DNA from 2 places in the Paenibacillus sp. Cedars genome. Region 2 is predicted to be linked to the other one. Evidence: a T-box and tRNA genes for the amino acid it is inferred to sense, from the RefSeq annotation. Region 2 holds a T-box; the other holds one or more tRNA genes.
The links. The T-box of region 2 lies ahead of lysS (lysine--tRNA ligase). A T-box ahead of a tRNA ligase gene usually reads a tRNA of that ligase, here a tRNA-Lys.
Positions count from the first base shown of each region.

Region 1: it has a tRNA-Lys gene. The T-box ahead of lysS (lysine--tRNA ligase) is inferred to sense a tRNA for this amino acid. The anticodon was not compared.

Region 1 covers NZ_CP020866.1:723,302-739,541, forward strand. The annotation lists gene B9D94_RS05025 (DinB family protein) at 1-58, shown strand, start outside; gene cmpA (cortex morphogenetic protein CmpA) at 166-297, opposite strand; gene B9D94_RS05035 (hypothetical protein) at 381-728, opposite strand; gene B9D94_RS05040 (SprT family protein) at 832-1,329, shown strand; tRNA gene B9D94_RS05045 (tRNA-Asn) at 1,356-1,431, shown strand; tRNA gene B9D94_RS05050 (tRNA-Ser) at 1,435-1,523, shown strand; gene B9D94_RS05055 (Type 1 glutamine amidotransferase-like domain-containing protein) at 1,702-1,995, shown strand; tRNA gene B9D94_RS05060 (tRNA-Glu) at 2,112-2,186, shown strand; tRNA gene B9D94_RS05065 (tRNA-Lys) at 2,335-2,410, shown strand; tRNA gene B9D94_RS05070 (tRNA-Leu) at 2,450-2,532, shown strand; gene B9D94_RS05075 (KGG domain-containing protein) at 2,724-3,194, shown strand; gene B9D94_RS05080 (AraC family transcriptional regulator) at 3,467-5,134, shown strand; gene B9D94_RS05085 (ABC transporter substrate-binding protein) at 5,252-6,271, shown strand; gene B9D94_RS05090 (FecCD family ABC transporter permease) at 6,310-7,317, shown strand; gene B9D94_RS05095 (FecCD family ABC transporter permease) at 7,310-8,329, shown strand; gene B9D94_RS05100 (alpha/beta hydrolase) at 8,352-9,941, shown strand; gene B9D94_RS05105 (hypothetical protein) at 10,035-10,679, opposite strand; gene B9D94_RS05110 (helix-turn-helix domain-containing protein) at 10,857-11,219, shown strand; tRNA gene B9D94_RS05115 (tRNA-Leu) at 11,322-11,404, shown strand; gene B9D94_RS05120 (organic hydroperoxide resistance protein) at 11,589-12,008, shown strand; gene B9D94_RS05125 (zinc ribbon domain-containing protein) at 12,154-12,396, shown strand; gene B9D94_RS05130 (hypothetical protein) at 12,485-12,760, shown strand; gene B9D94_RS05135 (thiol-disulfide oxidoreductase DCC family protein) at 12,960-13,385, shown strand; gene B9D94_RS05140 (FixH family protein) at 13,400-13,876, opposite strand; gene B9D94_RS05145 (PepSY-associated TM helix domain-containing protein) at 13,914-15,332, opposite strand; gene B9D94_RS05150 (thermonuclease family protein) at 15,414-16,240, opposite strand, start outside.
Region 2 covers NZ_CP020866.1:3,743,531-3,759,770, forward strand. The annotation lists gene lysS (lysine--tRNA ligase) at 1-1,281, opposite strand, end outside; T-box leader at 1,346-1,618, opposite strand; gene B9D94_RS18875 (potassium channel family protein) at 1,667-2,689, opposite strand; gene B9D94_RS18880 (DUF350 domain-containing protein) at 2,724-3,116, opposite strand; gene B9D94_RS18885 (hypothetical protein) at 3,113-3,787, opposite strand; gene B9D94_RS18890 (glutathionylspermidine synthase family protein) at 3,788-4,987, opposite strand; gene B9D94_RS18895 (hypothetical protein) at 4,984-5,658, opposite strand; gene B9D94_RS18900 (hypothetical protein) at 5,684-5,899, opposite strand; gene B9D94_RS18905 (glutaredoxin family protein) at 6,351-6,590, opposite strand; gene B9D94_RS18910 (DUF8832 domain-containing protein) at 6,616-7,488, opposite strand; gene B9D94_RS18915 (cobyric acid synthase) at 7,676-9,310, opposite strand; gene B9D94_RS18920 (hypothetical protein) at 9,620-10,594, shown strand; gene B9D94_RS18925 (Gfo/Idh/MocA family protein) at 10,631-11,686, opposite strand; gene B9D94_RS18930 (ThuA domain-containing protein) at 11,721-12,455, opposite strand; gene B9D94_RS18935 (extracellular solute-binding protein) at 12,566-14,185, opposite strand; gene B9D94_RS18940 (carbohydrate ABC transporter permease) at 14,229-15,149, opposite strand; gene B9D94_RS18945 (ABC transporter permease) at 15,171-16,100, opposite strand.

The DNA of each region.
Region 1 (16,240 bases), 3.0 Mb from region 2:
AATTATTTTTCTGCGGAAGCTGCAAGGCTCCTGGCCGGCTAAGCGCAGCTTTCTGTAAGTTGCAGTAGATCGTGCTCCCCTTCAGCTATCATGATAAAATACACACAAAAATAAGCCGGACAGCAGTCCGGCTTATTGTCATACTTATGGATCGGTTGCAGCGCCCTATCGGGCATTCGAATTCTCTTCGCCCGGTGAATTCCGGTAAAAGTACCAGCACTCGTTCAGCAGCTTGATCTGACGTCTGTCCTTTTTACGGAAAGCACGTATTAATTGATTGCAGAGCCATTGCGGCAAGGGTATCTCCTCCTCTTGCTAATTCCATCTGTATGGATAGCATATGGGGAAAAAGCCCAAAGCGTGCAGGTCTACCTCGATTATTACGCCTCTTCCTCGTACCACTGCTCAAGCTGGGCTTGAAGAGCCCGAATCTCGGTTAGCAGCGAGATGAGTGGATACTCTGTTTCGTTAAGGGAAGCAAAAGCCTGCTCAAGCTCATTTATGTAGTCCAGACCACCTTGAATGCTCAGCGATTCCTGCAGCAGATCAAGATTGTCGCATTCAGCTACAGCAAGAGGCAGCTGAGGTTTGCCTGGAGCGGTGAGTTTATCGATTTCCTTGTTAAGGCGTAAATTCAGAGCACTGAGCTGGTAAGCGTGGTCACCAGGCATTTCGACGAACTGCAGCCCCTCGTGTCCCTTTAATATAACGTAACGCATGTTCGGCATGATTGCAGGTTCTCCCTCCATACTTTCTACTTGACAGTGTAGCCCAGAGAGAAGTTAAAATTCAAGTAGCATTTATAAGGTAAAGGAAGGATCAGATATTGTTATGATGAACGAGATGAGCAATGAAGAACTGCAGGCTTGGGTTGAGAAAATTTCGCTGGAGAGCTTCCGGGTTCCGTTCAGGCATCAGGCGACCTTTAACCCGCGTTTGTCCTCAACGGGCGGCCGGTATTTTATGAAGAGCCATCATATCGAGATCAATCCGCATCAGCTTGCTACGCACGGCAGGGAAGAGGTCGAGAAGATTATTAAGCATGAGCTGTGCCATTACCATTTGCATATTGCAGGGAGGGGGTATCAGCATCGGGATGCCGATTTCAAAAAATTGCTGCAAGCCGTTGGAGGAAGCCGATTCTGCAAATCTTTGCCGAAGGGCAGGGCAACGGGCCGCCAGCCGGAACCTTACCGCTATATGCTGCGCTGCAGCGCCTGCGGGACCGAGTATTTGCGGAAACGGAAGATGAACCCGGCCCGGTACAGGTGCGGAAAGTGCAGCGGACGTCTTACGCTTCTATCGCTTGACTCCCCTAAGAAGTCATGATAAATTATTAGTATTCTATTTAATGTTCCCTGATAGCTCAGTTGGTAGAGCACTCGACTGTTAATCGAGTTGTCACAGGTTCGAGTCCTGTTCGGGGAGCCATATGGAGAGATACCCAAGTGGCTATAAGGGGACCCTCTGCTAAGGGGTTAGACTGCGTAAGTGGTGCGAGGGTTCGAATCCCTCTCTCTCCGTTTAGCGTTACACCGAAGAAAGCTCCCATCACAAAGTGATTGGGGGCTTTTTTTTGCAAAGGGATGAGAACCCTGGATAGGGTTCGTCGGAGCATAAGCAGCGTTAGGCATACTTCGCAGTCTCGGTGTTTTATTAACGGGGTTAAGCGCTGGCTCCATATGCTGGTTTGAAGAAGGGATTACAGATCCGCTGAACGCACCCTTGTACAAGCTTGAGGGGTTGGGTATGCTGAGGGGAAGCCATTGCCCTCACTATGATGGCGAGAGTAAGAGAAGGCCGTCGTACCATAATCTTGTACTTAATGGTGAGGCGCAATCCGGATATGCTGCCGATGATGGGGCTGCTTTGCATTTTATAGATGAACAGCTGCATAAGATCGTAAGCTCGAGAGTGGACGCTCATGCATACCATGTGCAGGGTGTGGGAAATATCGTCACAGAAACGCAGCTAGCGGCTGGTTTCTTGGGCTGATTATGGGCCGAAAAAACACTGAAAATAAATATTAAAATTTACGAAAAAAAAAGCTTGCCAGCATTTTTAAATTTATGCTATACTCAATCTTGTCGTCACGGCGACGTGGTTAAAGTGGCCCGTTGGTCAAGGGGTTAAGACACCTCCCTTTCACGGAGGTAACAGGGGTTCGAATCCCCTACGGGTCACCACTTTCTTATATAACCTCAGGGATGAGAACCCCGTCGATTCGTCGGAGCAAGATCTTCGTTAGGATAAGCATCGCAGTCTCGAACGAAGAGAGGTTATTCCCTACAGGTCACCATTTTTCTTATATGGCAGCTGCAAGATTGTCATCGAGAGCCATTAGCTCAGTTGGTAGAGCACCTGACTTTTAATCAGGGTGTCGAAGGTTCGAGTCCTTCATGGCTCACCATTTTTTATTTAGTAACGAATGGATGTACCCTTATATTATGCGGTAGTGGTGGAATGGCAGACACGCTATCTTGAGGGGGTAGTGGGTGTATACCCGTGGAGGTTCGAGTCCTCTCTACCGCATACAGATTTTGATAAAAAGTCCCGCACTTTGTGCGGGGCTTTTTTTTCGTGTATATCAATACTTTGTGCAGGATGACCTTGATGCAAACTTGCGCATTTATGCAAAATTTATGTTTCATCGCCGTTCACAAGGTTAATATGATACCGTGGACGAGCAACAACTTCCAATAACCTATAAGGAGTGATTCAGAATGGCTAAGAACAACAACAATGGAAAGATGAGCCGTGAAGAAGCAGGACGTTTAGGTGGAGAAGCTACTGCGAACAACCATAACAAAGAATTTTATCAAGAGATTGGACGAAAGGGCGGGGAGGCAACCTCTCGTGCTCATGATAGAGATTTCTACCAGGAAATCGGCAGGAAAGGCGGAGAATCTACGTCTAATTCGCATAATCAGGAGTTTTATCAGGAGATCGGTCAGAAGGGCGGAGAAGCTACTTCGGATACCCATGGCAAGGACTTCTATAAGGATATCGGACGCAAAGGCGGAGAGTCAACCTCAAGCTCACATGGACGCGAGTTCTATCAAGAAATCGGCCAGATGGGTGGAGAATCGAGAAATCAGAACCATACCGAAGATGCCAAGATGAGCCGCGAAGAGGCAGGCCGCAAGGGCGGCGAGGCCCGGGCTCGCAACCGGCAGCGCCTTCGGCGGAATTAACCCTGAATATGCGGGCCTAGGAAGAGGCTCCTCGTGGAGGGGAAGGAAAATATCGCATTCTAAAGACCCACCTGTATGTACCTTCATTAGATATATCCCATTTGAAGAAGCAGTCATGACTCCCTGTGGAGGCAAGGCTGCTTTTTTATGTTGGGTCTATACTTGTGACAATTCTGAAAAGAGGATGGTCCCACTGGACATTTGACACGGTGTGTGATAATTATATGATAATGATAACCATTCTCATTAATTAAGGTTGGGATCTAGTATATATGTTAAATCTGATGAGCAATAGCAGTGATAAGAATGATCCGAAAGAATACGGCGGGCTGATGGCCCGTTTATGGAATATCGATATCGTTCATGGACACAGCTTGTCCCTTGACCAACAGCTGACCGTACAGTCGGCCCTGATCGTCCCCCTTAGCGGGGAGGCCTCTTTGCAGCAGGCAGAACAAATCACCCGCATGAATAAGGGGTGTGTTTATTTTTGTGCGGCGGGATCCACGTTTGGTATTATGAGCGACGATCATCGAAGTGTGGAGGAACAAGAGTTGACGGCGGTTGCGATCCTTCATTTTGGTTTTTATGAAGGCGAGTTGGGCTGTGGTCGATTCCATGAGGTGGACGACGCAGCTTTCATGCCCTATGACGGCATATTCGTTGTCAGCTCCCCTGACCGCTTGAATCTTGTCTGCCGCACGATGCACAAGGAATTTCACAGCAAGGACCCCCTAAAACAGTGGAGGGTACAGATTGATTTTCAAGAGCTGTTATATACAATGGTCGCTGGATGCGGTCCATACGCCAAGAACGACAAGAGACAAGCGCTGGAGCGGGTGAAGGAGTATATTGAAGAACATTATAATGAAGATTTAACGATCGAAGAACTAGCCGGCCTGTCCGAGCTGAGTCCTAAATATTTTGTAGAGGTGTATAAGAAGACGTATGGTCATAGCGCGATGGACTATTTGGCGAATGTGCGCTTAAACAAGGCGAAGCAGCTGATGCTGGGTTCGGATTCTTTGCTGCGGGAAGTTGCGCATATGGTGGGATACAAGGATGAGTTTTATTTTAGCCGCAAGTTTAAGAAGGCATTTGGAATCTCTCCCTCGGTGTATATGAAGACAAGGAAAAACAAAATGGCCCTGTATGGTTCAACTACCCTATTGGGCTATGTCATGCCGCTGGATTTCACGCCATATGCAGCTCCGCTTCATCCCAAGTGGTCGCAACACTATTATAATGTTCTCGGTCCGGATATTCCGGTGCATCTCGATGCGTACCGTCAGAATCATAATAAATATGCGAATCTGGAGAAGCTTGCTTCGGCGCGTCCGGAGCTTATTGTTTGTGCATACGGAATAGAAGAATGGGAGAAGGACCAGCTTCGGCTGATCGCCCCTCTCTACGAGATGCCGGGAGAGCATGAGGGATGGCAGAGCAATCTGCTTGGGTTGGCGGAAGTGCTGGACAAGCTGCCGGAGGCGGAGCAGTGGATTGAAGGGTTTCATCGGAAAATATCGTCCTACCGCGAGAAGCTCCCCCCTGGCAGGATGGGACAGCGGACCCTTTTGACCGCACGCCTGCATCAGGATGAGCTGATGAGTTACAGTCATCCGGGCATGAAGGAATTATTATATGATGATTTTAATTTCCAGCCCGCGCTGTCTTTGGATTTCGAGAACGGCAGGGGGCTGACGATGGAGCAGATCAAAGAGAGCTGCGCAGGGCATATTCTGCTTCTGATTCGTCAGGATTCCGAGACACTGGCCCATTGGAGAAGATTGCAGGCTACGCCGGAATGGATGACGCTCCCAGCAGTGAGAGAGGGATCATTCCATCAATTATCCTCTTATCCTTGGCGCGAGTACTCGCCCATCGCGATGGAGCATATGGCTGAGGAGGCCTTCCGGTTGTTTTCCGGAAAATGTCCATGATGAATCCGGTTATTTGTCCATGGTGAAAAAAGGGCAAATCCTATACCATAATCAATAATGATAATCATTATCAATTATTGAGTGATCATTGATCATGGAAGGGGTAAATGGAGAGAGATGAAGAGAATGAAATGGGTCTTAGGGCTGTTGGTGGTATTCACTTTGGTGTTATCCGCTTGTGGAGAGGGCAACGAAGTTAAGGATACGGACGCAGCAAGCACGAACGGTGCGGCAGAAACGAGCAAACCCGCGGAGGAGAGCACTTCGAATGAAGAAGCGAAAACCGCTGAGTCAGATACAAAGGTTGTGAAATACCTCGATCAGGAATACACACTTCCGGCAAAAACGGATCGTATTGTCATCACCGGTGCGGTTGAAGCGATGGAGGACGCCATTGTACTGGATGTAAATCCGGTTGGAGCCATCACCTTCTCAGGCAAATTCCCGCCGATGTTTGAGTCGATTACGAAGGAAGCCACGTCGGTCGGTGAGAAAATGGAGCCGAATTTTGAATCGATTCTGTCTCTGAAGCCTGATGTCATTTTGGGATCGTCCAAAGCCAAACCTGAAGTTATTGAACAGTTGAACAAAATTGCGCCTACGATTCCATACTCCCATGTGTCAACCAACTGGGAAAGCAACTTGAAACTGCTTGGCGAGTTAAGCGGTAAGCAGGAGCAGGCTGAGCAGGAAATAGCCAAATATAAAGAAGATTTGGAAGAAGTCAAAACTACCCTTGGAGATAGCCTGAAGGACAAGAAGGTTCTGGCGATTCGTATTCGTGCAGGCGAGATGTACATATACCCAGCCGGCGTATTCTTTAACCCGGTGTTGTATGAGGATTTGGGGATTGCAGTACCAGCAGAAGTAGCGGCAGCCAAGGCACAGGAATTGATCTCAAAAGAGAAAATTGCGGAGATGAATCCGGATTATGTATTCGTACAGTTCTCACCAGATGAGAACAAGGATACACCCAATGCACTGGAAGAGCTGCAGAATGATCCAATCATGAAGAACCTGAACGCATTCAAGAACGGCACCGCATTTGTCAATGTGGTCGATCCGCTTGCTCAAGGCGGAACAGCATACAGCAAAATTATGTTCCTGAAAGCTGCAGTCGAGAATCTGACTAAGTAAATAAAAGTTCCAGTATAAACGTATAAGGCGTGTTGTTCATGGGGTTCAAAAAATCACTGCCGGCTGTCATCCTTGTGATGGCCCCGGCAGTCTGTTTATTACTCATAGCGGCCTCCATCCTGTATGGGGCCAAGAATATTACGATGGATACCGTCTGGGATTCCATCTTTGCTTTTGACTCGGAGAGTGTTGATCATCAGATTATTATGAGCTCCCGAATGCCAAGGGTAGTAGGCGCGATGCTCATCGGTGCCTTCCTCGCGGTTTCAGGAGCTTTAATGCAGGGCATGACGCGGAACTATCTGGCTTCACCATCCATTATGGGGGTGTCTGACGGTTCTGTGTTTGCCGTCACGCTGTTTATGGTATTTATCCCGAATGCCAGCTCCAATATGTACATCGTCAGTTCATTGATCGGTTCGGCCATCGGGGCTGCCGTTGTGTTCGGATTGGCGTGGCTCATACCGAATGGGCTCAGTCCGGTTCGGCTGGCTATACTCGGTACCGTGATCGGTACGTTTCTTAGCGGGACTGCAGAGGCGATAGCCGCCTATTTTCAAATCTCGCAAAATATCAGCTTCTGGTACAATGCCCGGCTGCATGCAATGGACCCTGAGCTGATCAAGCTGAGCATTCCTTTTGCTATCGTTGGTCTATGCCTTGCCATCGTATTGTCCAAATCGATCACACTCCTGTCGCTTGGAGATGAGACGGCCAAGGGGCTTGGTGTGAATACATGGCTGATCAAAGCCCTCGCGATGCTGGCGGTTGTTATTCTGACAGGCGTGTCGGTGGCGCTGGCGGGCAAGGTTGCCTTTGTGGGCTTGATTATCCCTCATATAGCCCGGTTCCTGTCAGGTTCCGATTATCGATGGATTGTACCCGTCTCGGGAGTATTAGGCGGCATGTTTCTTGCGTTATGTGATATTCTTGCGCGCTTTGTGAATTTCCCGTTTGAAACGCCGGTCGGTGTCATTACATCATTAATCGGGGTTCCTTTCTTCCTGTATCTGATCAAGACGAGGGGAGGGGCGCAGCGTGCGTAACACATATTATCGATTCCCACTTGTGGTTGCTGGAGGAATTGCTATTGTCTTGACGGCGATATACTTCAGTTTGACGAACGGAACCTTTGACATGTCGATTAAGGAAGTATTCCAGACGCTGCTCCGGTTGAATCCCAATTCGGACTTCGATCTCGTTGTGTTTGAATTCCGTCTTCCGCGCATTGTACTTGGTGCACTCGTAGGATTTGCGCTGGGCATGGCCGGGGCCGTTATTCAGGGCGTAACGCGTAATGGACTTGCAGACCCGGGCATTCTCGGCATCAATGCCGGCGCAGGCATGGCGGTTGTTCTGTTCATGTTCTTACTGCAGGGGCAGATCACGATGTCAGGCTGGCTTGGGGTTATGATGATGCCCATGTTTGGCGTTGCAGGCGGGTTAGCAGCGACAACGGCCATATTCATGTTTGCCAGAGAAGGCGGGAAGCTGGACCCGCAGCGGCTTATCCTGGTGGGTATTGCGATTGCTTCCGGTTTTGGGGCCATAACGATGTTCTTCTCTCTCAAAATGAACCCGTCGGATTACGAGATGGCCGTAGCTTGGCTGGCCGGCAGCCTTCACAGTGCCAATTGGAAGTTCGTGGTCACTATGCTGCCTTGGCTCATTATTTTGCCGCCTGTTATATGGTTCCGCTCACAGGTACTCGACTTGTTCCAGCTTAGTGAAGAAAGCGTGAAGAGTGTAGGGGTATCTGTCGAACGTGAGAAAAATATTTTGCTGCTGTGCAGCATCGGCTTGATCAGCGCGAGTGTTGCCGTGTCCGGCAGCATTGGATTTGTCGGTCTGATCGCTCCGCATCTGGCCAGACAGCTGGTGGGACTGCGGCACAGGCATATCATACCTGTCAGCGGCATAGCCGGGATGGCGATTGTTGTCATCGGCGATTTCATCGGCCGAACGATATTTGCTCCGGCCGAATTGGCTGCAGGGATTGTGGTGTCTGTGATCGGAGTGCCTTATTTCATCTATCTATTGATTCGCATGAGAAAATAAAAGAAGCTTTCGGGAGGATTACATGAATCGTTATCAGCAGCTGGTGGTTGAGAACAGGGAACTCAAACTGTATTTGCCTCCTTCTTATCAGGATGATTCGAAACGCTTTTATCCTGTTGCCTATGTGCAGGATCATGGAGATTTGTTCATGGACTGCCTGAATTATGTGGAGCATTTGTTTTCAACCGGGCAATTGGATGAAGTTATTCTGGTCGGAATATCACCTGTAAACCGCAATGATGAGTATACGCCATGGCCGGCAGATTCTCTGCTGGATGGGAATCCCCCCTTCGGAGGGCAGGGCAGAGCCTACGTAGACGAAGTGGCTGACGTCATTAAAGTCCACATTGACGGACAATACCGGACACTACCTGAGCCTGGACATACGGCGATTATCGGCGGCTCCTTTGGCGGGCTGATCTCGATGTTTGCGGGATATTGGCGTCCCGAGAGTTTTGGAAGAATCGGGATGCTGTCGGCTTCGCTGTGGTATGAGGGGGTTATGGATTTCATCAGGCAGCAGGGGAGCCTGCCAGCCAGCCTGAGGGTATTTATGTCTGTGGGGCGTCAAGAGGGTGTATATAAGAAAAATGCACAGAAGAATATGTTCCCTAATAACCTTGAGGCCCATCGGTTTTGGGGTGAAAATGGGATGAGCAAGCAGCGACTGCAGCTGAAGGTAGATCCGGATGGAACCCATGACGCCATCTTTATGGCCAGAAGATTTCCCGATGCACTGCAATGGTTGTTCATGAAGGAGGCCCAAGGGGAGGAGCTGAAGGCGAAGCAAGCTCAGGGTGAGGGGCCAAGCGCCCAGCCTAACGACAGCTTGTTTCACATACCCGGGACGGTGACCTGGTCTATGCAGTCCGACCTTACGGGCCGTGAATACCGTATCTTCATCGCCGAGCCGATGGGACCTCCGCCCGAGGGCGGGTATCCTGTGTTGTATTCACTGGATGCCAATGCTACCTTCGGATCGCTTGCAGAGGCGATTCGCATTCAGTCTCGTACGCCCCGCGGCATCCCTGCGGCTCTTATTGTGGGCATCGGCTTTGACAGCGACAGTCCTATCGTGAGTAATGAGCGTTTCTATAACTTTACGGAATATGCCGATACCGATGAGCTGCCGGTCCGTCCCAATGGATTTCAATGGCCGGAGACAGGCGGTGTCGAGGCATTCCATGCGTTCATCGAGGATCAGCTGAAGCCAGCAGTAGAACGGCAGTATCCGGTAAACCTTGCGAAGCAGGCGTTATTTGGGCACTCGCTGGGGGGTTATTTTACCTTGCATACACTGTTTACCAGGCCGCAGGCCTTTCAGCGGTACATAGCGGCATGTCCCTCCGTATGGTGGAAGAACTACATGCTGTACAAGCAATGGGAAGAAGGGAAAGCGCGTATACTGCAAACTGGACAGCGCAAAGAGCTGCACATATATGTCGGAGCTCAGGAGAAACCGTCCATGGTTCAAGACGCCAGAGAGCTGTATGCGTTTCTCAAGGGGCAAGAAGACGTGCTGGAGACCGCTTTTACCGAAATTGAGGGGGAAGGGCATGTATCGGTGCTGCCGGCTCTCATAAGCCCTCTGCTTCGTTTTGTGAACGCGTAATATACGAAAGATCCCGAATGATGAATAAGCAGATTCGCCTTCCGTATTATTCGGATGACGAAGCTGCTTATTTGTGCTGTACTATGTATTCATCTAATCAGGTATCTGGGGATCATCCAGGATGGAGGAATATTTGGGGTATAATCTGCGGATGCAATCAGGACAAATATCATGTGTGAATTCAATCGGGAGACGACTCTCCAAATAGCTCTCGACCGGCTCCCATTCTTCGGCATGGCGCACGTATTTGCATACGGCACAGATCGGAATGTGTCCCGGCAAGGGATAGCTGTGGGCCAGTGCTTGCTCCAGCAGCAGCTCCTTGTGCTTAAACTTCGTAATGTCAGTGAAGGAGAGCATGGCTCCATGGATAAGGTTGTCATCACTCATAAGCAGCGGCATGACCTCGCATAGCACCCAGATATCTTGACCGTTCCCATTCACTGCATATTCAAAGGAATATTCAGGCAGCTTTCCTGCTATAACATCCTTGATGGCAGGGAAGTCCACCACATCAAAAAAATGATCGAATGAGGCCTGTCCCAACTGCTGGGAAGTGATATCAAAAAAGGATGTCCCCTGCCACTTGAACTCAGGGGAAACACCGTATTGTTCGGCCATGGCAATGAGCGGATCGTTCATTTTGTCGATGATGCCGTCGGGGGTAATGATCATCAGTCCCTTGTTCAAGGAGTGAACCGCATTGTTCCAAGATGTGATTATGGTATCGTAGGGCAAAATTACTCGCTCCTCGTACTAAATAGACTCATGAGTAAAAGATACAACGATCTATGAGTACTATGGTATAATTTAGGCAATATATATTGATTATACACTTAATTAAGTCATTGTGCAAGAAAAAATTACGTACATAAGATATTTTCTTTTTAGAGAGAATAGGAAGGCGGTTGTTTAATGCAGTCTATTTACCAACGAATCGAACATCTCATAGAAAGCCGGGGTATGACCAAGAAGGCGTTTTGCGAAACCCTCGGGATCAGCACAGGAAATTTTGGTGACTGGAAGAGGGGGAAAACAACGCCGAGCACAAATAAATTGATTGAGATCGCTGCATTCTTCTCCGTGAGTTTGGATTGGCTGATCATTGGCAAGGGCAGTCCCAATACTCGGGTCAGGGAATCCCGCGGAGAATATGAAGTGGACCCGGAAGCGGCTGATCTTGCCATGTCGGGACTTGCAGAGAATGAGAAGGAGTTCATCCGCGAATATATCGAATTTTCTGCTTACCGCAAGGATAAGAGAAATGACAAGACATAGCTATGCAGGTGCCGAATTTGGAGCTCAATAATTAACTCTTTACTTTTGTATTGCAGAACAGTATAATAGGGAATGTTCGCTACAGAACTTCCCTTATACTATGCGGTAGTGGTGGAATGGCAGACACGCTATCTTGAGGGGGTAGTGGGTGTATACCCGTGGAGGTTCGAGTCCTCTCTACCGCATACTTTAGAAAAAGCTGTGATTGAAGTGGAATCATCCATTTGAATCACAGCTTTTTTTGCTGTTTTTTATGATTGGTAAATAAGGTGTTTCCTGAGAACTGCCCTATTTGTCGTTTCAATCTGTGCCATAAGTTTAAAGAGTACATGTAGAGATCATAATAGGGTATGAAGGAGATGAACGAGCATGAAACCATTATACACAGCAGATGTAAAAGTCATTGGAGGACGTGAAGGTTCCGTTGAATCTACGGATGGAGTTCTTCATCACAAATTAAGCATGCCGAAGGAACTGGGAGGACCCGGCGGGGATGGAACCAACCCGGAGCAGCTGTTTGCGGCTGGATACGGGGCTTGTTACGAAAGCGCCTTGGCTAATATAGCCCGTAAAGAAGGCGTGCAGCTTAAGGATGTTGTGATCCACTCCCAGGTGATGATCGGAAAAGACGAAGGTGCTGACGGCTTCAAGCTTGCGGTGAAGCTGAAGATTGAAATGCCGGGTATCGAACGAAGCCAGGCCGAGGACCTCGCCAAAAAAGCGCATGCGTTCTGCCCCTATTCCAAGGCAACCCGAGGCAACATCGACGTGGAGTTAAGCGTAAGCTAACCATAAGAACAAGAATAAGAAATGGGGATGACTCTCTTATATGAGGGTCATCTTTTTTTGTCAGCTCAGCTTGCATATATGAAACTTTTTACATGAAACTCCGTATTTCTCCTTATGATTAAGTATTGAGAAAGGGGCACCTGGGATGCGTATTGAACAAATGATCGAGGAACGGTTTGTGTGCAGTAAATGCGGAGGCAATCACTGCCAGACGAAGGAGGTCTCCATGTCGGGAGCAGGACTAAGCAAGATGTTTGATATTCAGCACAACCATTTCCTGTTTGTTTCCTGCACAAACTGCGGATATGTGGAAGTGTTCAACCCGGATATATTGGAAGGGAAAAAGCGAGGCCAGCTTGGCTCGATCCTGGATGTGTTCTTCGGTTGACATCACCTCTAAAATTCTTTAATATGACTAAGTACCAGAAAGTACAAACCAGTCATAAGGAATTTAAATAAAATAAACGGGTGATGACATGCCATACAGACCGCATATTGCAAGTGTGACCACAGCTGGAAGCAATGACAAAGAAGGGCTATACGAATTCATTATCCACACGGCTGACGGAACGGATATTCGCGTATTCTACAACCGCTTCCCGGAATGGAAACTGACTGCGCTCAGCCGACTTGGGAAAGTACCTTGCCCGGTTTGTCGTAAAGATTTCATATGCAAATGCATGGAGAAATTCTCGAACGAATTCGACCAGCAGATGAAAGACGGCGAGTGGCTGAGTAAAGCTGCTGAGTAGTAAAACCAAAAATAGCGTACTTGATCAAGCGTAGGAGAGGGCTCCTGCGTTTTTTCTTTAAGGAAGAAAGTGTAAACTATTCGATTAGCGGCTTGCTAATCTTAACTTGCAAGAATGAGTTTTGCTGTATGCAATCTGTTGTCTGAGAAAGTACGTCGAGAGACGTGTTTTTTTATATAATACGAGGGGGCTGCGAACTATGGAGGATCAACGCATCGTAAATAATGAGGACTATGCCGTTGTGCTGATCGATGGCGTGTGCCATTTGTGCCAGGGGTTGACCCAATTCATTATTCGGAGAGATCCTGCGGGGGCGTTCCGCTTTGCTTCGCTGCAATCGGAGATAGGACAGGAGCTGCTGCGCCAAGGGGGATTTGATGGAGAGTCAACCGAAACGATGATATTGATTGAAAATGGGAAGTATTATACAAGGTCGACAGGTGCTCTTCGCATTGCACGGCGTCTTCGCTTTCCATGGTCGCTGTCGTATGCGCTCATCCTGATTCCGCCTGTCTTACGGAACCTGGTGTACCGCTGGGTAGCAAAGAACCGTTACCGCTGGTTTGGACGCTCCAACGAATGCATGGTTCCGACGCCGGAGATTCGGCGCCGGTTTTTATCCTAGATGAAGTCTTATTTTTAATGCTGATGTTCAGCTGTGCCTTCTTGAAATGTCGGGGTTTCCGCTTGGAGATAGGCAAGCTCTGCCTCGGACAATGCTCCGACCGCGAACGGTTTTTGGGGAATGATGATGGAGCCGTTATTGCCGCAATGAAGTTTAAAGAAATAAAGCCCCTCTTTATCGAAGGTTTTGGTTACTGTATACACACCTTCTCCTACCTCTACCGCATCCGTCATAGGCTCACGCAGGGAGCCGTCATGGCTCCACAGCTCGTAATGGACAAAGTCCGCATCCGGCACTCTTTGGCCGCCCTGGGTAAGGATGATCTCGATGGTCTCCGGTTGACTCACGGATAGTGTGTCGGGGATATTAACCTCGGCGATCAGCGGAATTTCCTTTTCATACCGATTGGCTGCGTCAGGTTTGGCCGAACAAGCACTCAGCAATAGGACCGACAGCAGAATGGACATTATAAAACGGCTTTTTACGATCATGAAACCGCCACCCCTTGTTATGGTTTGAATATGTTGTTCAGGCATTCAGAAATGTCTTGACAGCCGATATTCTCCGAACGATAAACCGATCGATGAGCCAGACGATGATGAGCGATAATCCCACCAGCGGGAACAGAATCCCCAGAGCGATGAAGAGCAGAAGGAATACTCTCCTATGCTTGGCATCCACCTCGGGTGCCTTCGGTGCTCCCAGCCCATGTTCCGGTTTTCTCTTCCACCACAAGTACAGACCGCTTACCGCGATTAGAACGATTCCCACGCATATAAGCAAACTGAAGATCTGGTTTACGATGCCGAATTGGGTTCCTTTATGCAGCGTAATCCCAAGGGCGACGGCTTTGCCGACCGATCCGTAATGATCATAGCGATAATCTGCCAAAACCGCTCCGCTGTACTGGTCGATATGCATCGTGGCCTCATCCTGGGCTTTAGGCGGATAGGCGGACAGCGTATAGACACCATCCGCTTGCTGCGGGATGCTGATCGTATAGCTCGGATGAATGCCCTCGCTTCTCGCGACATACATTACATCTTCGATCGGAAGCGGAGTGAAGTCGGAGATGCTGGAGTTCGGCACCTCCAGATTCTCTGCAGCCCAGGGTACTTCTGCCACGTCCTTGGTCTGCACCACATGGGAGGATGGCGCGCTGCCAGACCAGATGGACGGAGGGTAGCCGGCACCGGTATTGGTTGCCACGGTCTGAAAGTTGCTGCCCCACAGGCCTGACCATGGCAATCCGGTCATGATGAGAAATAACATGCCTGCTGCAACCCAGAAGGCGGGAACGGCATGCAGATCCCTGCGGAGAATTTGCTTGCCCTTGCCGAGCCTTGGATACAGGACGCCGGCAAGGCTTCTCTTCTTCTTGGTTTTGCTTTTGTTTTTATTTTTCGGAAGCCATAAATACAGGCCGGTCAGGATGAGCACAATCGCCCAGCAGGCGGCTAGTTCGACGATTCGGTCTCCGATCGTCCCGACCATCAGCTCACCGTGGAATTCCTCGATCTTGTCCATTATGCGGTCTTTGTCTTTCAGCTCGCCAATTTTCTCTCCCGTATAAGGATTCATGAAGACGGTCATGGATTCATTGCCAGAGGTCATGCTGATTTCCGTGGAGCGGGAGTCCGACTCGCCGGGGCGATACTTGGTAATGGTAGCATCAGGGTAGAGCTCTTTAACTTGTCCGACCAGCTTGCTTGGAGTTACCCGTTCAACCTGAGGGGTTACCGTGTAGTAGTCCCGATATAGCGCTTGTTCAATCTGGGGCTTAAATAAGTAAACGGAGCCGGTTATAGCCAGGATGATCAGAAAAGGAGCAAATAGGATGCCGGCATAGAAGTGCCATCTCCAGACGGTTTTGTACAGTGCGGCAGAGCTTGGATTAAGCGGCTGGCTTTCATTGGGCTGGGCTGCTGGTGTTTTCTTTTTCCCCATGACTCGTGGCTCCTTTTCACATACGGCTAAAATGTATATAAGATGAACATGAATGTTCATTTCATATCCTGAAATTCAATTCTAATTGCGAGGCGCCCGGAAGCCGGCCTGGACGGCTTCTTCCTCCGTGCAGAACCACTGCTCCTGCTTCGTGCGATCATAATAGGGAGATTGGGGAGTATGGTAGATTTTTTCGCCTTTGGAATTGATATTCCCTTTAATGTCGCAGCCTTGCTTGGGCTTCTCGCGGTTCTCAATCGGCGTTTTGGTTGTTGGGGCGCTATTGTTATTATTGTTGTTTTTATTCGCGTCCTGTTCTTCCGGATGGAATCCGTCTTCCTGGGCGTAGTTCTCTACGCTCCATATGCCGAGAGCCTGCTCCCGGCTGATTCGCTGCAAATCGTCGAATTTGTCAACGTACCGGGTGTTGGGCGGATAGATGTAGGCGACACGTGCGAGTCCTTCCTGAAGCAGCGCTTCCTGAACCATGGTTCCATCGGCATAAACGTAGGCGAGCAGCCTGGAGTATTTATCGCGGTTCGGACCGATGTCAAATTCCAGTTCCAGCCGATCGGCTTGTTCCACCAGTTCCTTTGTAAAGGCTTTGGCCTCGGGCCCGAATGGCTGTACGCCCAATTTCGGATGACTGGTTTCGGGCGTATCGATCAGCAGCAGCCGAACATTTTCCTTTTTTCCTTCAAACATAACGCTGATGGTGTCTCCGTCTATGGCTTTGACCAGCTCTACCGCAACCCTCGGGAGATTGAGGTCATCGGTTGGGTAGGCCGCTGTATTGGAGCTGGCCGTGTCCGTGCCGGACTTGGCTTGGGTTGAAGTCTGCTCGCTGGATGTTGCTGGAGACATTATTGGCTGGCTGCAGCCTGATAATAGAAGCAAGGCAGCTAGTA
Region 2 (16,240 bases):
ATCCTGGTGCTCCTTCACGGTAATCAGCTTTTGCGGATACCAGTGTTTGATCCAATACTCGGCTCGCCGTGCGGTGGGTTCGAGCTGCTCCTTCGCATAACTTTCACCAACTCGATGCAAGAGCTCCTGCAGAAGTCGGTAATCAAAATTCACGAGCGGCAAAATGCCGGATAGCTGGCTGAATTTGGGAGCCCGGCCCGGATGGCTGTCCGGCATGGAGAGCTCGAGTGCAGCCTCAATATCAGGGCTTAACTCCTTAGAAGCAGCAGGATTGCGGTAACGCTCATATTCGGTATAGTTACGGATCACATCTTCATCAAGTCCGATATGGAAGGGTGCATTCGGCTGATACTTGGCAAACATAAACAGAATATTCTCAGGCGCGTACACCTTCAGCAGGTCCCCAGGCGTATAGTTGCTGCCGGAAGAGCTGGACATTTTTGCATGGCTCCCCTTCATGCTTATAAATTCGTAGGCCGCATAGGAAGGCGCTGGATTTCCGAAAATGTTCTCCGAGATCACTTTGGATACATTGTAGCTGCCTGTTTCCGACGAATGGTCTCTGCCTCCCGGCTCGAAGGCGACATTTTCCATCTTCCAGCGCATGGGCCAATCGATTTTCCACTGCAATTTCATATGCGTTGCCTGCAGGATCGACAGGGTGCCCCGATGCCCACAGATGCAGGCATAACCCAATCTTTCCGTGGGCTCGTCGAATTGCTGTATCGTCGTTGTATCCCTTCTGCATTCCTCACAGTATACCTGTACTGGATAATAAACAGTCCGTTCTTGGTCATGGGCTCCACCCGTTTTGAAGGCATGCAAGATATCGTAAATTTCCGTCCTGTGTCGGATCGCATGAAGCATAAGCGAATTATACCGCCTGGATTGGTACTCCCGGCTCTGATAAATAAACTCGGGTTCGATCCCGAATTCGGCTAAGGCAAGCTCGAACTCCTTCTCATAATGCTCCGCATAGGAAGCATGACATCCGAACGGACATGGGACCTCCACGTAGGGCATGCCGATGTACTGCTCAAACCCCGGGTCCACTCCCGCAGGAACCTTCCGGAATCGGTCAAAATCATCCCAAGAGAAAATAAACCGAACCTTCCTGCCCTGCTTTCTCAGCGCTTTTGTTACAAAATAGGCCGTCACGATTTCCCGGAAATTTCCGATATGCACAGCCCCGGAAGGACTGATTCCGGCTGCGCACACATAGGTCTGCCTATCTGGATACCTCTCGATCAATTCGTTCGCGATTCGTTCTGACCAATGCATTCCAAGTCCTCCTCTAATTCGTTTGGTAAAAACCAAAAAAAGCCCTCATCTGCAAGATTGTCATCTTGAGGACGAGAGCTTTGAGAATACGCTTCGTGGTACCACCCCGGTTTGTGAAAGCTGTCACCAGTTCCACCTCTTCAGGTACGGCATCACGATGCTTATACCCTATCTCTGTAACGGGAGAGGCCCGTCGTAACATCCTTGAGCCCTTCTGCCCAATTCCTTACGCAGCTCCGAGTCTTTGTTCATTAAGAATATTGCTGCTCCATTCCCACCTGCCAGGAGCTCTCTGCAAACAACGTTTCTCAACTACTCTTCTCTTCATAGCTTTTCATTGTTTCCATAATATTTAAGCCATATTAAACCATGGCAATTCGAAATGTCAAGCAAGTTTACCAACAATCCGCCTATAGGTTGCCTCGTCCGAGACAACATACAGCTTGGCGTCCCGCGGGATCGGCTGATCCAGCTTGCGGTTAATGGTGAGATCGTTGCGATCGGAGATAAGCGTCGCTCCCTGCCGCAGCAGATCCTGAAAGGCATCGCCATAAGTCTTCCATGCCTGGTTCAATGACACTTCATATATATCATCGCCATGCTCACGGCTAAGCAGCTGCATCAGCACATCCGAATTGCCCTCCTGCAGAGCTGCACGTACCGCTAAGCGGGAAACCGCATCATGCGAAAGAACAAACTCGTTCACATGGTTGTGGCGGAAATTCTGAACATGCTTCTCCTGAACAATCTCCACCGTGGTATGTACATTTGGTGCAATCCGTTCAATGCTAGAAACAATCAAGAGCGATTTGCCATCCACCAGCGCCGATTCATCAATCCGAGCGTCTGCAAATACAATCGCCGATTTCGCCTCCAGGATATTGGCCCGCATCAGCACGTCATCTGCTGACGGGTCCCCGCTAATAAAATGCACCTGTTCGAGATGCTCTGCAGGATGCTGACTGGAATCATCAATGACAACAATCTCGGACTCCGGCGAATACGACAAAATCTCATCGATGGCGGATTGCGCTTTTTTGCTCCAGTTTATAATGATCACTTGACCGCTGCCCCGAAAATTCAACCTGCCCGCCCCTCTCTGCCGCTGCATACTTCCAAACGATTCGATCACTTTACCAATTACTAAACTCAGCAGCCCGATACCAAAAATATATATAAATATGGTCAGTATCTTGCCGGGCACTGTGACTGCATAATAATCGCCGTAACCTACGGTTGCCATCGTGGTAAGCACCCAATAAAAGGCGTTAAACCCGTTCTGAAAGGTTTCCGGTTCCAGCAGAAATGCCAGCGTCGAGCACAGTACCACAAACAGAATGACAAGTACGCTGATCGTCGTTTTACGCAGACGCATCATTTTCAAAGATAATCTTAGAAAAAAGTGCACGTTCCTGATCCTCTCCCCAAGGGCGCTATTCTTCCTAAATAATCAAGCTGCTGATCGCAAAGGCTGTACCGATAAACACCATAGCGAGCAGAATTCCGATAGCTACATTCCCCTTTTGCAGTTGCTCGGAGATGCGAAGACCCGGCGTAACCAGCTCGAATACCCAATAGGCAACGATCAAACATACATACCCTACGGCAAACCACAGAATCATATGCCAGATCGATGAATTCGTGTATGCTGATATCCCCAGGATAATGGCCGTTGCCATAAATTTGCCTCCAAAAGCCAGTCCTACCGCTGTATTCCCTTTCTTCAGCTCCTCCATGTCGTTAAACCGGGTCATCCAGCTAAATATCAACATCCCCAGCAATTGAAGCACGATAATGCAGAGCACACTTATTACAATATTAACAACGACCGTCAATCCGCCCACCCCCGAAATTTTGCATAGGCCAAGTCGTAATCGGCGAAATCATGGACTTCCTCCAATACAACATCAACCGTTTTCTTTTTCTCCATTGCGGTAAAACGCTTCTCGTCAATCGGCTGTTTGATCCGGTTTCCTGTCGGCAATTCAACTACCGCAAAATGTCTTGTTTCTTTTTTGTATGTTGTTTTGTATACACCAATCAGCTTCACATCCGTTTTAACCGTGACTTTCAGGTTGGTTAAATCCGCTTGCGCGCTCTTCTTGTCCTTGAACGATTTGATCGTCTGCCAGGAGGATAACCGGATATCATTCCGCTGATTCGCATCGGTGGCGAGTTCGGCGTCCATGAATTCAAGCGTCCAGATTTTGTCCCCGGTCGCATAATTGTTGTCGTTTGGCAGCAGCTCGTTATCCGGCAGCACTGTCATATCTCCGCCAATCAAATCGCCTACCGTGCCTTCAACAATTCGGTAGTCCCATGGCACACGGGTAGAGGAGGATACTTCCTCTGAAGAACCGCTATGGAACACGGACGACTCATTGCTTCCGCATGCGCTCAGCGCCAGCACCATGATCGATAGAATCAGTACAGCCAGCACGACAGAAGGCTTCCTCTTCCTTAGAGGAGCGCCGCTTGGCTGCATTCCCTTTTGTTTCAACTGCATTTATTTCACTCCCATTGCGATAAAATGGCTGGAATTCCCCGTAATCAAGCCGCCCGCCCGTCCGAGCAAGCCGCAAGGGGTTCCATTCAGCACGAACAATCCGGTCAATAAATGAAATGCTCCTTCCGCTGTCTCAACCCGAGCCAAGTCCGCTCTTCGTTGATAGACCGTCGGGAACATCACACTCGTGTCGTAGCCGTCCTGATCCTCTACTTCAAGCTGACCTGCCTGATCGTACAGTTTAACAGAACCACCTTCACGGCCGAACATGGATTTGGAGACAAAATGACCGGAGAACACCGGTTTGTTGTATGTCGGCAGCATATATTTAAGGATGGCTTCCCGTTCGTTCTCCTCGTACAGAAGCCCCAGCTCATACATCCCCCACATGGCGGCAAGCAAACCTTTGGATTGCAGCAGAATGCTGTGCGGTGAGTTGAACAGCTGCAGTCGTCCCGTCTCGATGGCATAGGCCAGCGCATCTCCGCCATCATCGACGGACATCCATTCCTTCGGGTATAGGGCAAACATTCGGTGGATCTCCCGGCCGGCACCGTCCTTCAGCATGCCTTCATCCACCCACAGATCAAGACAATCCACCAATTGAATATCAAGACCGCTATGCCGGACCAACGCTTCAATCGTACCGGAGTCCTCTTTGTGCTCACCATATGCAATACAGGCTGCCGTATCGGGACGCTCCACTCCCCACGCCGCTGTAACCAGCTCCTGCATTCCTTCATTGGGCGAGAAGATTCCGGCTTGCCGACACAGCCATGGAGTGGCAATGGAAGCTTCAACATAGCCTGTAGGCGTATCCGCATTCAGCTCAAGCAGCTTGATGCTGCCGTCATGGGCAATGGCAAAGTCAAACCTGGCATACCTGCTGATCAGCCCCTCCTCCGGGAGCGGGCATTCATCGAGCATTTGCCATAGGATTGGCGGAATGCCAATCAAACTGTATATGTGATGATTGCGATGAATATTGCGAACGGTTTTGTCTAAAATCGTCCACAGAATAGATGCCGCTTCTTCCAGCTCGTGATAGGTCTCTTGACGCATGGTCACAATCTGGTCTATCCAGTAGGCTTCCCCTTCCATGTCCGCCCACGTAAATCCAAGCTCCGCAAGCTCTGACACCCGCTCGTTCCGATTGGGCTCGGGCTTTCCTGTAACTTCAAACACACTTTCTTGACTCATCCGCCAAAACCACCGGATCTGGAGCTGGATTTCGAACCCGAGGAGCTGAATCCACTGGAATTACCGCCAATGCCGCCGGATTTGGACGAGGTGGAGCGGCGTGTAATCGTACCCGAAGATGAGGTTGAAGTTTTGGGGCGAACGGTCGAGTTTACCACCGGTTTGTTCTGGAATGTACCACTCGAATACGTGCGGGGTTTGTATGGTTTACCGCTGTTCGCGTAATAACCGCGGTGATTGTTATACCATCCGCTGGATGAATAATAGGAACCGTTGTTAAACAGCATGTGATAGAGCAGTAGATCATCCCAGCCGAAGCCTGAGTTGTACCCGCCATAGTTGTTGACAACCGTCGTTCCGCCGCCTGAGCCTGCTGCAGCTCCCTCGACCGGCTCATCCTGGAATTCTTCCTCGCTTGGAAACGGAATGTTCCAATCCACATTCTTATCAAAATACTTCTTTACTTCTTCTGTTGACCAGGACACCAGCTGCGGCTCGTCAGCCGAGGTAACCGCTTCCGATGCGAGATCCTTTGCGGCTGCGCCCGATACCAGAAAAGCATTCGCTAACAAAGCGATGCCGAGCGAGCTTGACAAGACCCGGATCGGTTTGCCATCCGGCGTCAGCCATTTCGATGCCGGATGCTCTTTTTTGTCTTTTTCATGACTCAAGATGATTTCTCCTTTCGGACAGGGTTCATTCGTTCCGCATCGGAACGAGCAGAAGCTCCAGTTTGCCCGTGTCTACATTTAATCTGCCTTCAATCGTTTCGTATTCCCGGCCGCCTGCGACGATATAGTTCACATGCTCCAGTGCGGCAACCATGTTAATCGTCCATGCACGCTCTTCAATCTGGATCAGTTCACCATCCGGTCTCTTTTCAAACAAAATGACATTCATTCCATTATCCACTGGTTCTTACCCCTTCCATCTAAGCAGTGAGTATTGATACGTGCAATATTTGGAATCGTTTCAGAAATCTATGATCAGTTATCAACGCTTGCAGAGCGATAATCTTCCAAAAGACGCAATCCATATAATAACACCGCTACAGATTATTTACACCTTCGAATTAACATTAAAAAACTCCCGAAAATGAACATTCTGGCCATACAATGCCTGATTCTTTACGTTTTATAGGGTGTAGCATCAAATTTCGTGCTCATGGTCTCCCTTGACATTGCCACTCATGTCATCGTTTAAAATTAAGAGCATTGCCCGCTTGATGCGGAAGGCTCCAGAAGACGAACGACGCCCGGCGCGATAAGCAACGCGCTGCGATCGGGAACACCACATGCAAAGAAGCATGGATCATTCCGCGAGGAACGAACCATGCTTCTTTTTTATAACCATAATCGCTGGTTTATCTGAACAATTCCCTGATTTCTTGCAGGTTATCGGCAAATCCGATAAATACGTTATCGCCAATAACGATGGTAGGCACAATCTGTTTCCCCGTCAGACGCCTCACTTCTTCCGGATATTCCGGATTCTGTGTGCAATCATATTCCATGTACGGAACTCCCTGCTCCTTGAAATAACGCTTGGCGTGATGGCAGTCGCTGCAGGTGGGAATGGTGTATATTTTCAATGTTTCCGTCATATCGATCACTCCTTGTAAGTGAATTTTACTGGATCTCAACGACAAAAGGCACCGTCATCACTTCACCCTGGTGTTGAAATTGCCCCCAAATCTTGTAGATGCCGCTATGGGGAAAGGTAGCGACAAACTCCGCTTTCGGTCCCGTGCTCTGCTCCTCCAGAGGATGCACATGGATGTACTGCTGGGCGTCTGCGGACAGAATGACAACATGCCCGACCGCGCCCAGGTATGGCTCCAAATCGCTGATTCCCTGCTTTGTCTGCGCATCCCGAACATGATAGCTGAGCACAACCTCTTCATTCGATAAGGTATTGCTCAGGCTCAGTTCAATTTCCTTGCCGTTTACTTGTTGCATCAGACTGGTGTCAGGTTGAACTGCCGAAGCTTCTCCTTCTTCTCCCTCGATCCGGAGCCATTCGCTTCGCGTCGTCCCTTCAGCACCCTTGGGGACAAAATCCGCAAACCATTTATATTCGCCGCCAGCCGGAAAAGTAGTTTTCACGGTAAATTTACCATTCTCCATGTAATCGGGATGGATATGGTGGAAAAAAGACAAATCCCGATTCACGATGATCAGATGCAGCAGTTTCTCATGATTGACATCAAATTCCTGGACGGGTGCGCCGTTACTGTCTGTGATCTGAATCGATAGCTCGGTTTCGGTGCCTGCGCTTACCGGCTCATTCGATGTAACTGCAGCTTTGTAGTTGTTCGAGGCAGCCTCATGCCCGCCTTCGTGTCCACTGTGTCCGTTCTCTTCCTGGTTTGCGTTTTCCTGATTTGAGTTCCCTCCCTGGCCACCCGTATCTTGTACCTGCTTCGCGTTATCGCATGATGTCAACAATCCCAAAGCAAGCAGGCCCGTTAAGATTAGCAAGGTCCCCTTCTTATTCCACATAGGCTATCACTCCAATCATGGATATACTTTGCGGTGACTTTAACTCTCTTTTATTAGTATACCCCCCTATCCTATAATTAATCAATTTTAGTTTTCTTCCTCCCCACACAGATAACACCTTGCAATTGAGGCAAGGTGTTCTTCTATTCTTCACTATTACCCCAAGAACCCATTCTATTCCTTATGGCTATAAGCGCGTACAGCCGATGATTTCATAAATCTTCTCCATGTCCACATGCTCCCGCACGATGTCTGCCACACGGTCGAATTCCGCGAATTTGCGTACCTCGGCTTGGAACGTTACCGGAATGGCATCCAGTCCCTTACTCCCCCGGACACCGTTCAGCCATGACCTGCGGAAAGCATCGTTGTCAAACAACCCGTGCAAATAACTTCCCCATACTCGGCCATCGGCGGTAGCCAAGCCTTCTGGATGGATAGGAGTATCTTCTTCACTTTTTAAAGAATTCTCGCAGTCTGCTTCTATTAAAAACAGTGGACGGTGCCCCGATCCGCCAGGCATCGAGGTCCATTCGGTCACGCCCATATGGATTTCATAGGCCGCTATCGCCACATTGGCCTCTGTATCCGGTAGAATGAGTCTCAAAGGATGTTCCTGTGACAATCTCCCTTTTACGCGAACGGTCCTTTTCTGTTGTAAAAAGGAGGTTTGGATCGGCAGCAGCCCAAGTCCTGCCGCATCCCGTTCGTTTCCTTCCACCGCATGCGGATCGGACAACTGCTCGCCCAGCATTTGATATCCTCCGCAGATGCCAACCAGCTGCACATCCCGCTGCTGCGTCTGTTTCATAATCGCATCCGCCAGCCCCCGATCCTGGATAAACCCGAGATCGCTGATCGTATCCTTGGTGCCAGGCAAAATAATGACGTCCGGCGTCCCGAGTTCATCCACCGATTGGACAAAGCGCACGGTAACATCCGGCTCCCAGCGCAGCGCATCAAAATCCGTAAAGTTCGAAATCCGCGGATACCGGATAACAACAATATCGAGGTCGCGTTTTTCCTGTCTTTGATATTGAAGCTCATCCAGCACAACGGAATCCTCAGCCTCGATTCGCATGTCCTGAATAAAAGGGAGAACGCCCAGCACGGGAATGCCCGTCCGCTCTTCAAGCCAGTCCAGTCCCGGCTTCAGCAGTGCCAAATCCCCGCGGAACTTGTTGATGATAAACCCCCGGACCCTGGCAACCTCATGGGGCTCCAATAGTTCAAGGGTGCCTACGATGGAGGCAAACACGCCGCCGCGATCGATGTCTGATACCAAAATCACCGGCGAATCCGCCCATCCCGCCAAATTCATATTCACAATGTCGCGGTCCTTGAGATTGATCTCCGCCGGACTTCCCGCGCCTTCCATAAGCACGATATCGTATTGCTCCCGGAGCCGATCGAGTGCAGCCAGTACGATTCCCTTGGCCTTCGGCAAAAACTCCGTTCGGTAATCCATCGCACTCATCTGCATTTCGGGCACGCCGTGGATTACGATTTGCGAAAACATGTCCTTCATCGGCTTGATCAGGATCGGATTCATGTCCGTGTTTGCGGCAATGCCGCAGGCTTCGGCCTGCACGCCCTGCGCTCTGCCGATCTCTTTGCCATCCAGCGTCACGTAGGAGTTAAGCGCCATATTTTGCGACTTGTATGGAGCTGTGCGATAACCATCCTGGAGGAGAATACGGCATAGCGCGGTCGTTAGGATGCTCTTGCCTACGTCCGAGGCCGTGCCCTGCAGCATAAGTACTGCTCCCCGTGCCTCGCCGTTATACGTATGCGTATCGTTTATGTATGTTCGTTCACTCATCTTCCTCACCCTTTTCCATGACTTGATCTGCTTGTTCATCATTATAACAAACCGCTGCAAAAGGGGAGCATTATGACTCCATTCCGGAATCTTAGGTTCCTGTTCGGCGAAAACGTACACAAAGCAGGCGATCCGCCTGGATCACCTGCTTTGTGTCATTCAAAACCTTTATAGACACTCAAATGTGCGAGCGCTTAGGGACAATATTTTTCACAATGAGGGATACATTCATCTATTAATATACTTTTTTAGTCAAAGTTGTATTATCTTGGATAGGTGACTAGAGTGGTTAAGGGAGGAACTGATTGAATGTTAATGTATTTCAGCGAGATTAGCAACATCTATATTCATGTAAAGTGGTTTACGGACAATTTCGAATGGGTTCCCCTGCCCTTCCCCCGTGTCGTTACATTGACCTTCTTGTTTTGGTTAGCGTTTACATTGTTCGTCTTACTGGTATCGAGTGTGTTCAACGATCCGTTGGGTAAGACGCGGCCCGTGGTGCGGATTCATCAATTCCTGTACCGTCTCAGGCCGCATACCGAAGTCATTCTCCGCATCGGGCTGGCCATCGGCCTGGTACTGCAGCTTCTGAGCGGTTCTTATCTGGCACCCGAATTCAGAACCAATTCCATGTGGATTATCCTCGGCCTCTCTGCCGCCGCTGCGTGTCTTCTGTATCAGCGTACATTGCCGATCAGCGGTGCCATCCTGTTCCTGTTGTATATTCAAGCTTCATTAAACTACGGTATCTTTCATTCCATTGATTATTTGATTTATATCGGTATTGTGTATTATCTGTTCGTGTGCGGCACGCCCTTGAAAAAAACAGCCGCTCCGGTCATGTATGTATGCACAGGCATGTCCCTCGCCTGGCTCGCCATGGAAAAGCTGACCATTCCAGAACTGGCGTGTTCTGTCATGGGCAGCTATGGACTGCCTACCTTCGGATTCTCCATCGAACACTTTGTTATGATCAGCGCTTTTATCGAAATTGGACTGGCGTGGGCATTCATCGTAGGCATCATGAGCCGATTCACCGCCCTGCTGGTATCAGGTATTTTTATTATGACAAGCCTTGTATTCGGTTACAAGGAAGTCATCGGGCACACCATCATTCACACGCTGCTGATTCTGTTCCTGATCGAAGGCACAGGCGATCTGCGGACACCTTTTCAGTTCCACCGCTCGCCCGTCCTTCGCGGATTATTTGTAAGCGTAAACTTTTGCCTGTTTCTGTTCAGCTTAATGGCCTTGTACATCTGGATGGGCAAAACACTGTGAGACAGCTGTTAATTTCCTGGTCCCTGAACCCCGGCTTTAATTCGGGAGCTCTACTGCTGCCCTGGCTTCGCTTGCCCGGATTACGGCATCCAGCACCTCTTGATTCCGATAGCCGTCCATGAATCCAGGAACTCCATCGGCAGGCGCACCGCGTAATACGGCTGCAAAATCAGCATATTGCTTCACCTTGCAATGCTCCGGCACTTCCATTGTCGTTCTGGAGAGCTGACCTGGCTCCTCCTCTCGAATCCATATGAGCCGGTCCGGGTCCAATGTGCTGGCATGTGCCGTACCGAAGTCGCCATATATGGACACCTCATGCTGATTGCCTGAGCCAAATGCATTGCGCGATGTCTGGAATACGCCCATAATGTCACCCGTCATCCGCGCCTGAAAGCTTGCAAAATCGTCTACTTCGATCCGGGCCATTGCGCCCGTTACCGGATCGCGGCGTTCCGGAATAATCGTGTGCAGCTGTGCGGTTATTTCCTTGAACTCCCCGAACAGAAAGCGCGCCATATCAATCATGTGCGATCCCAAATCACCCAGAGTGCCTGTGCCCGTGATGGCTTTATTGTATCTCCACATGTAAGGAACCTGCTCGCTTGGCACACCGAACCCTTGCAAATACTGAATCGAGAAGTGACGAATCGTACCCAGCTTGCCTGTGCGCACCAGCTCTCTGGCATAACGGAAAGCCGGTGTGTAACGGTATGTAAAACCGATCATGGCCGGAACGGGCTGTCTTTCATACTGCTCCAGCAGGGGCACCGCTTCTTCGAAGACGCGAGTGAATGGCTTCTCCGCCAAAAAAGGCTTGCCTGCCTGCAAGCATGCACTGATAATATCTGCGTGCACATTGTTAGGTGTAATCGAGATTACGGCATCGACGTCCGGATCTTCAATTAAATGATGGAAGTCAGCGTAACGCTTGCTGTCCTCAATGCCGAGCTGATCGCCTACCCGAGCCACAGCTTCACCATTTACGTCACTAACGGCGACAATCTGATACATGTTCTCTTCATTCATCCAGCGGATGTGCTCCTGAGCCATGCCCCCCAAGCCAATTAATCCAATGCGAAATTTATTCATCTAGATGCACTCCTCTTCTATATAACTGATGGTCTTAGGATTGAACAACAGGGACGATGGGCGCAACCCGTCCGTAGGATGTTTTTGCCCCATCAACAGGCGCAGCCCAGAACACGCCGTTCGTGATCACCTGCAGAATCTCGGGCTGGTGGTACACAGGGAACATTTCATGGCCTGGACGGAAATAAAACAGCTTCCCTCTGCCTCTCCTGTAACAGCACCCGCTGCGGAACACTTCGCCGCCTTCAAACCAGGAGATAAATACCAGTTCATCCGGTGCCGGTATTTCAAACCGTTCTCCATACATTTCTTCCCTCGGAATTTCGATATATTCACCAAGACCCTTCGCGATAGGATGACCGGGCTCGACCACCCACAGCCGTTCGATCTCACCATCGTCGCGCCACTTCAGCATGCCGGTGTTTGTACCGAGAAGCTTGGAGAAGATTTTGGAGCCATGACCGGAATGCAGGACAATCAGTCCCATGCCGTCCAGAACGCGTTGACGCACCTTCTCGACAATCTCGTCCCGCACCTCATCATGTGCCAAATGGCCCCACCACAGCAGCACATCCGTGTTCGCCAACCGCTCATCGGTCAATCCGTGATCCGGCTCATCCAATACTGCGGTAGCTACTTCTAAACCTTCAACTCCTTCGAGATGACCCGCTATTGCTCTGTGAATCCCATTCGGATAAATGCTCGCTACCTGTTCATTATGTCTCTCATGCCGGTATTCATTCCATACTGTGACTTTGATGTTTCCCATGATTGCAACCCCCTGTAGGTCGATAGAGTTCTTCTTTTATTCCCTGAATAATCACACTGCCCCACAGCCTATTGAATCTGCGGGGCAGCCTGAATCCGTGCAACCGATCCTTATTTTACGCTGATATAACGCTGATAAGCTTCCTTACGGATCTCGATCAATCGCTCTAACCCCATGTCGTTCAGCTTCTTGACATAAGCGTCCCATTCCGCATCGATATTGCCTTCGGATATCCACTTCGCCCGGGTTGTGCCGACAAAGCCATCGATATCCGTTGTGAGTGTAGGCAGTTCCTGGAACTCCTCAGCACTGTACATCACATTCGGGAACGGCGTGGTTACATAATCGCTGCCCAGCTTGTCAATGACCAGCTTCAGACCGTCCCCCGTAGTCTCATCCAGAATGATGTTTTTCTCGAAGCTCGGGCTCACATACTTCGGTCCGAAATCCCGGACGGACTGTTCCCAGTACCAAGCGTCGGCACTCGTTCCTTCCGGAGGATTCATCAGGGTAAAGGTACCGTCATCGTTCTTCTGGATTACAGTGCCGATGGCTCCCCAGAAATTCTGGATGCTCGCTTCATTGGTGTAGAACTGATCCGCCCAACGAGCTGAGACCTCCGGATGTTTGTTCGACGTTGTAATGAGGAACTCATTTCTTCTTAAACTCATGCCCTGCGGCTCACCGCCCTGATATCGCTTGCCGTCAGGTCCTGCGATGGACGGGATTGCAATGTATTGATCCTTCCACTTGCCAAACACGGCATCCGGGACCCATTGATTGGAGAAACCGATCAGCGCCGCATCCGGGTTCTGATGTTTCGCCGTGGACATGGTGCTGTCCTGCGTGAAAATCTCTTGGTCGATCAGGCCTTCCGAATACAGCTTGTGTGCCCACTTGATCGCTTCCTTGTAATTCTCCGTCACCGGATAATAAACAGGCTCATTGTCGATGACCATCATGCTGTTGGCATTGATGTCAGTGATGCCGAATGGATTCAACAAATCCATGCTGATATTGCCCGATCCGCTGACCGGAATTTCATCCGCCTTGCCATTTCCGTTCGGGTCCTTATCTTTAAACGCCTTGAACACTTCATACAGCTCGTCTGTGTTATCCGGAACATCCAACCCGAGTTTATCCAGCCACGTTTGGTTAATGATCGGCTGGATTGACGCCTTCGGTCTCGACGGCAAGCGTGCCGGCAGGGAATATATTTTACCGTCCGGGAATGTGCTCATCTTCTTCATCTCTGGCGTTTCTTCCAGCGCCGCTTTCAAATTTGGCATGTATTGATCAATGTAATCGTCGAGCGGACGGAAATAAGACAGGTTGTTCACGATGTCGGAATCGCTGAATACGATATCACCGAAAATAATATCAGGCAGCGTCCCGCTGGCCAGCATTATCGATTTTTGCTCTCCCCAATCATTGGAGGACATGATTTGCCAATTGATTTTGACATTAGTCTCCTTCTCCAAATCCTTGAGCCACTGGTTCTGAAGGAAGGTGTCCCCCATATTGCCCCAGCGAACAGTCAGGACGTCCAGGGTTATCGGCTCATTCACAATCGGCAGGCCCTCTCTATTGAACGCGGCCTCGGTATCCGTCTTAGCCTCATTGTTCTTGCTGCCGCTGCAACCGGCCAGGTTTAACAGCAGGATTGCCGCCATCATAATAGAGAAAGCCCATTTCAGATGATGCGGCCTCTTTTTATTGTTTGTTCCCATACCACCATTCCCCCAATTATTATTTTCTTGGATCCATCCGGTTTTACGACTTCACGGCTCCGATCATCACCCCCTGATTGAAATACTTCTGCACAAACGGGTAGATGCACATGATCGGCACCGTTGCCACGATAATCACCGCGTAACGCATAATGTTAGCCAGACGCAGCGCAATGGCCGCGGCCTCTCCAGTACCCATGGCAGACTGCATCTGGTTGGTGACCAGAATGTTACGCAGAATCAGCTGCAGCGGATACAGGCTGGTATCTTTTAAATAAATCAAAGCATTGAAATAGGAATTCCAGTGACCCACGGCCGTCCACAATGCAATGACCGAGATGACCGCTTTGGATAGCGGGATTACAATCGTCATGAAATACCTGAGGTTTCCGCAGCCGTCAAGCTGAGCCGCTTCCCATAAATCCTCCGGAATGCTGCTCTGAAAAAAAGTCCGGGCCACAATGATGTTAAACGCGGCAACCGAGAACGGCAGCACCATGACAAGGAACGTATCGTAGAGATGAAAATCCCGGATCGTCATAAAGGTAGGAATCAGACCGCCGTTAAAAAACATCGTAAATATAAAGAGCAGCGAAAAATACTTGCGGCCCGCAAGGTCTTTCCGTGACAGGGCATACGCTGCGGAAATGTTAACCACGAGTCCGATGGCCGTACCCACAATCGTATACAGTATCGTATTTCGGTACCCAATCCATATATTAGAGTGCTTCAGCAATTCCTGATAGCCTGCCAGCGTAAAATCCTTGGGAACAAGCCACACCTGTCCATTGGCAACCGCTGCCGGCTCGCTGAATGATGCAATGATTATGAAGTAAAGCGGGTAGATCAGCACGATCAGCATCAGGACCGCGAACACATACAGGCCGATTTCCAGCGCTTTGTCGGAAGATCGAGTATTTTTCTGCCGCGGCGCCCTTTTCTCTCTAACTTCCACTAAGCCCATAGAACCCTTCCTCTCTTTTTGTTACCACAGACTGTTCTCGCTGTATTTTTTCGAAATCTGGTTGACCAGAATAAGCAGCGCAAAATTAATGACTGTATTAAACAGATTGATCGCCGAGGAGAAGCTGTACTGGCTGCTCAGCATCCCGATTTTGTATACATAGGTGGATATGACCTCGCTTGAGGTAATATTGAGGCTGTTTTGCATCAGATATACTTTTTCAAAACCTACGCCCAGCAAACTGCCAATCCGCAAAATAAGCAAAGTGACCACGGTTGGCATCAGCATCGGAATATCAATAAACCGGATTTTCTGCCACCGGCTTGCCCCGTCCATCGTTGCCGCCTCGTACAAGCTCGGACTCACCGCGGAAAGCGCCGCGATATAGATGATGCTGTCCCAGCCCGTATGCTGCCACACATCCGACCATACATACACACTGCTGAACAAGCTGGCAGAGCCCATCAAATTCGGAGCCTCCGCACCGAAGAGACGGAAGATATTCCCGATCAGTCCCGAACCTGGCGAGAATAGAATCAGCATGAGTCCCACCATGACAACCGTGGATATAAAATGCGGCATATAGGTTACGGTCTGGAAGAACCGCTTGAACCTATTCTGCCGCATTTGATTGACCATCAGGGCGAGCATGATCGGAATCGGAAACGTTGCGACACTGTACAAACTGATGACCAGCGTATTGGTAATAGTGGTTGAGAATTGATAGGAATTGAAAAACTTCTCAAAGTATTTCAGTCCTGCCCACGGGCTATCCATAATCCCAACAGCCGGGCTGTAATCCTTAAATGCGATCAGTATGCCGTACATCGGAACGTAAGAAAATAACAAGACCAGTACAACCGCAGGCAGCAGCAATAGATACAGGCCCCAATTTTTTCTTATCCGCCTGAGTGTCGGGTGTGTTGAGCTATTCAGTTGGCCTGCTTTCAAATCGATTCCCCTTTCTCCTCTTGTTGTCGTGAACCCGGTATGTCGTGTAAGCAACTCAAGTATACTTCCGCCCAGAATCGTTATTTGGACCTCATGATGCTCTATTCGGACCTTTGCCCCTTTCGACAGCCAGGGAAGCT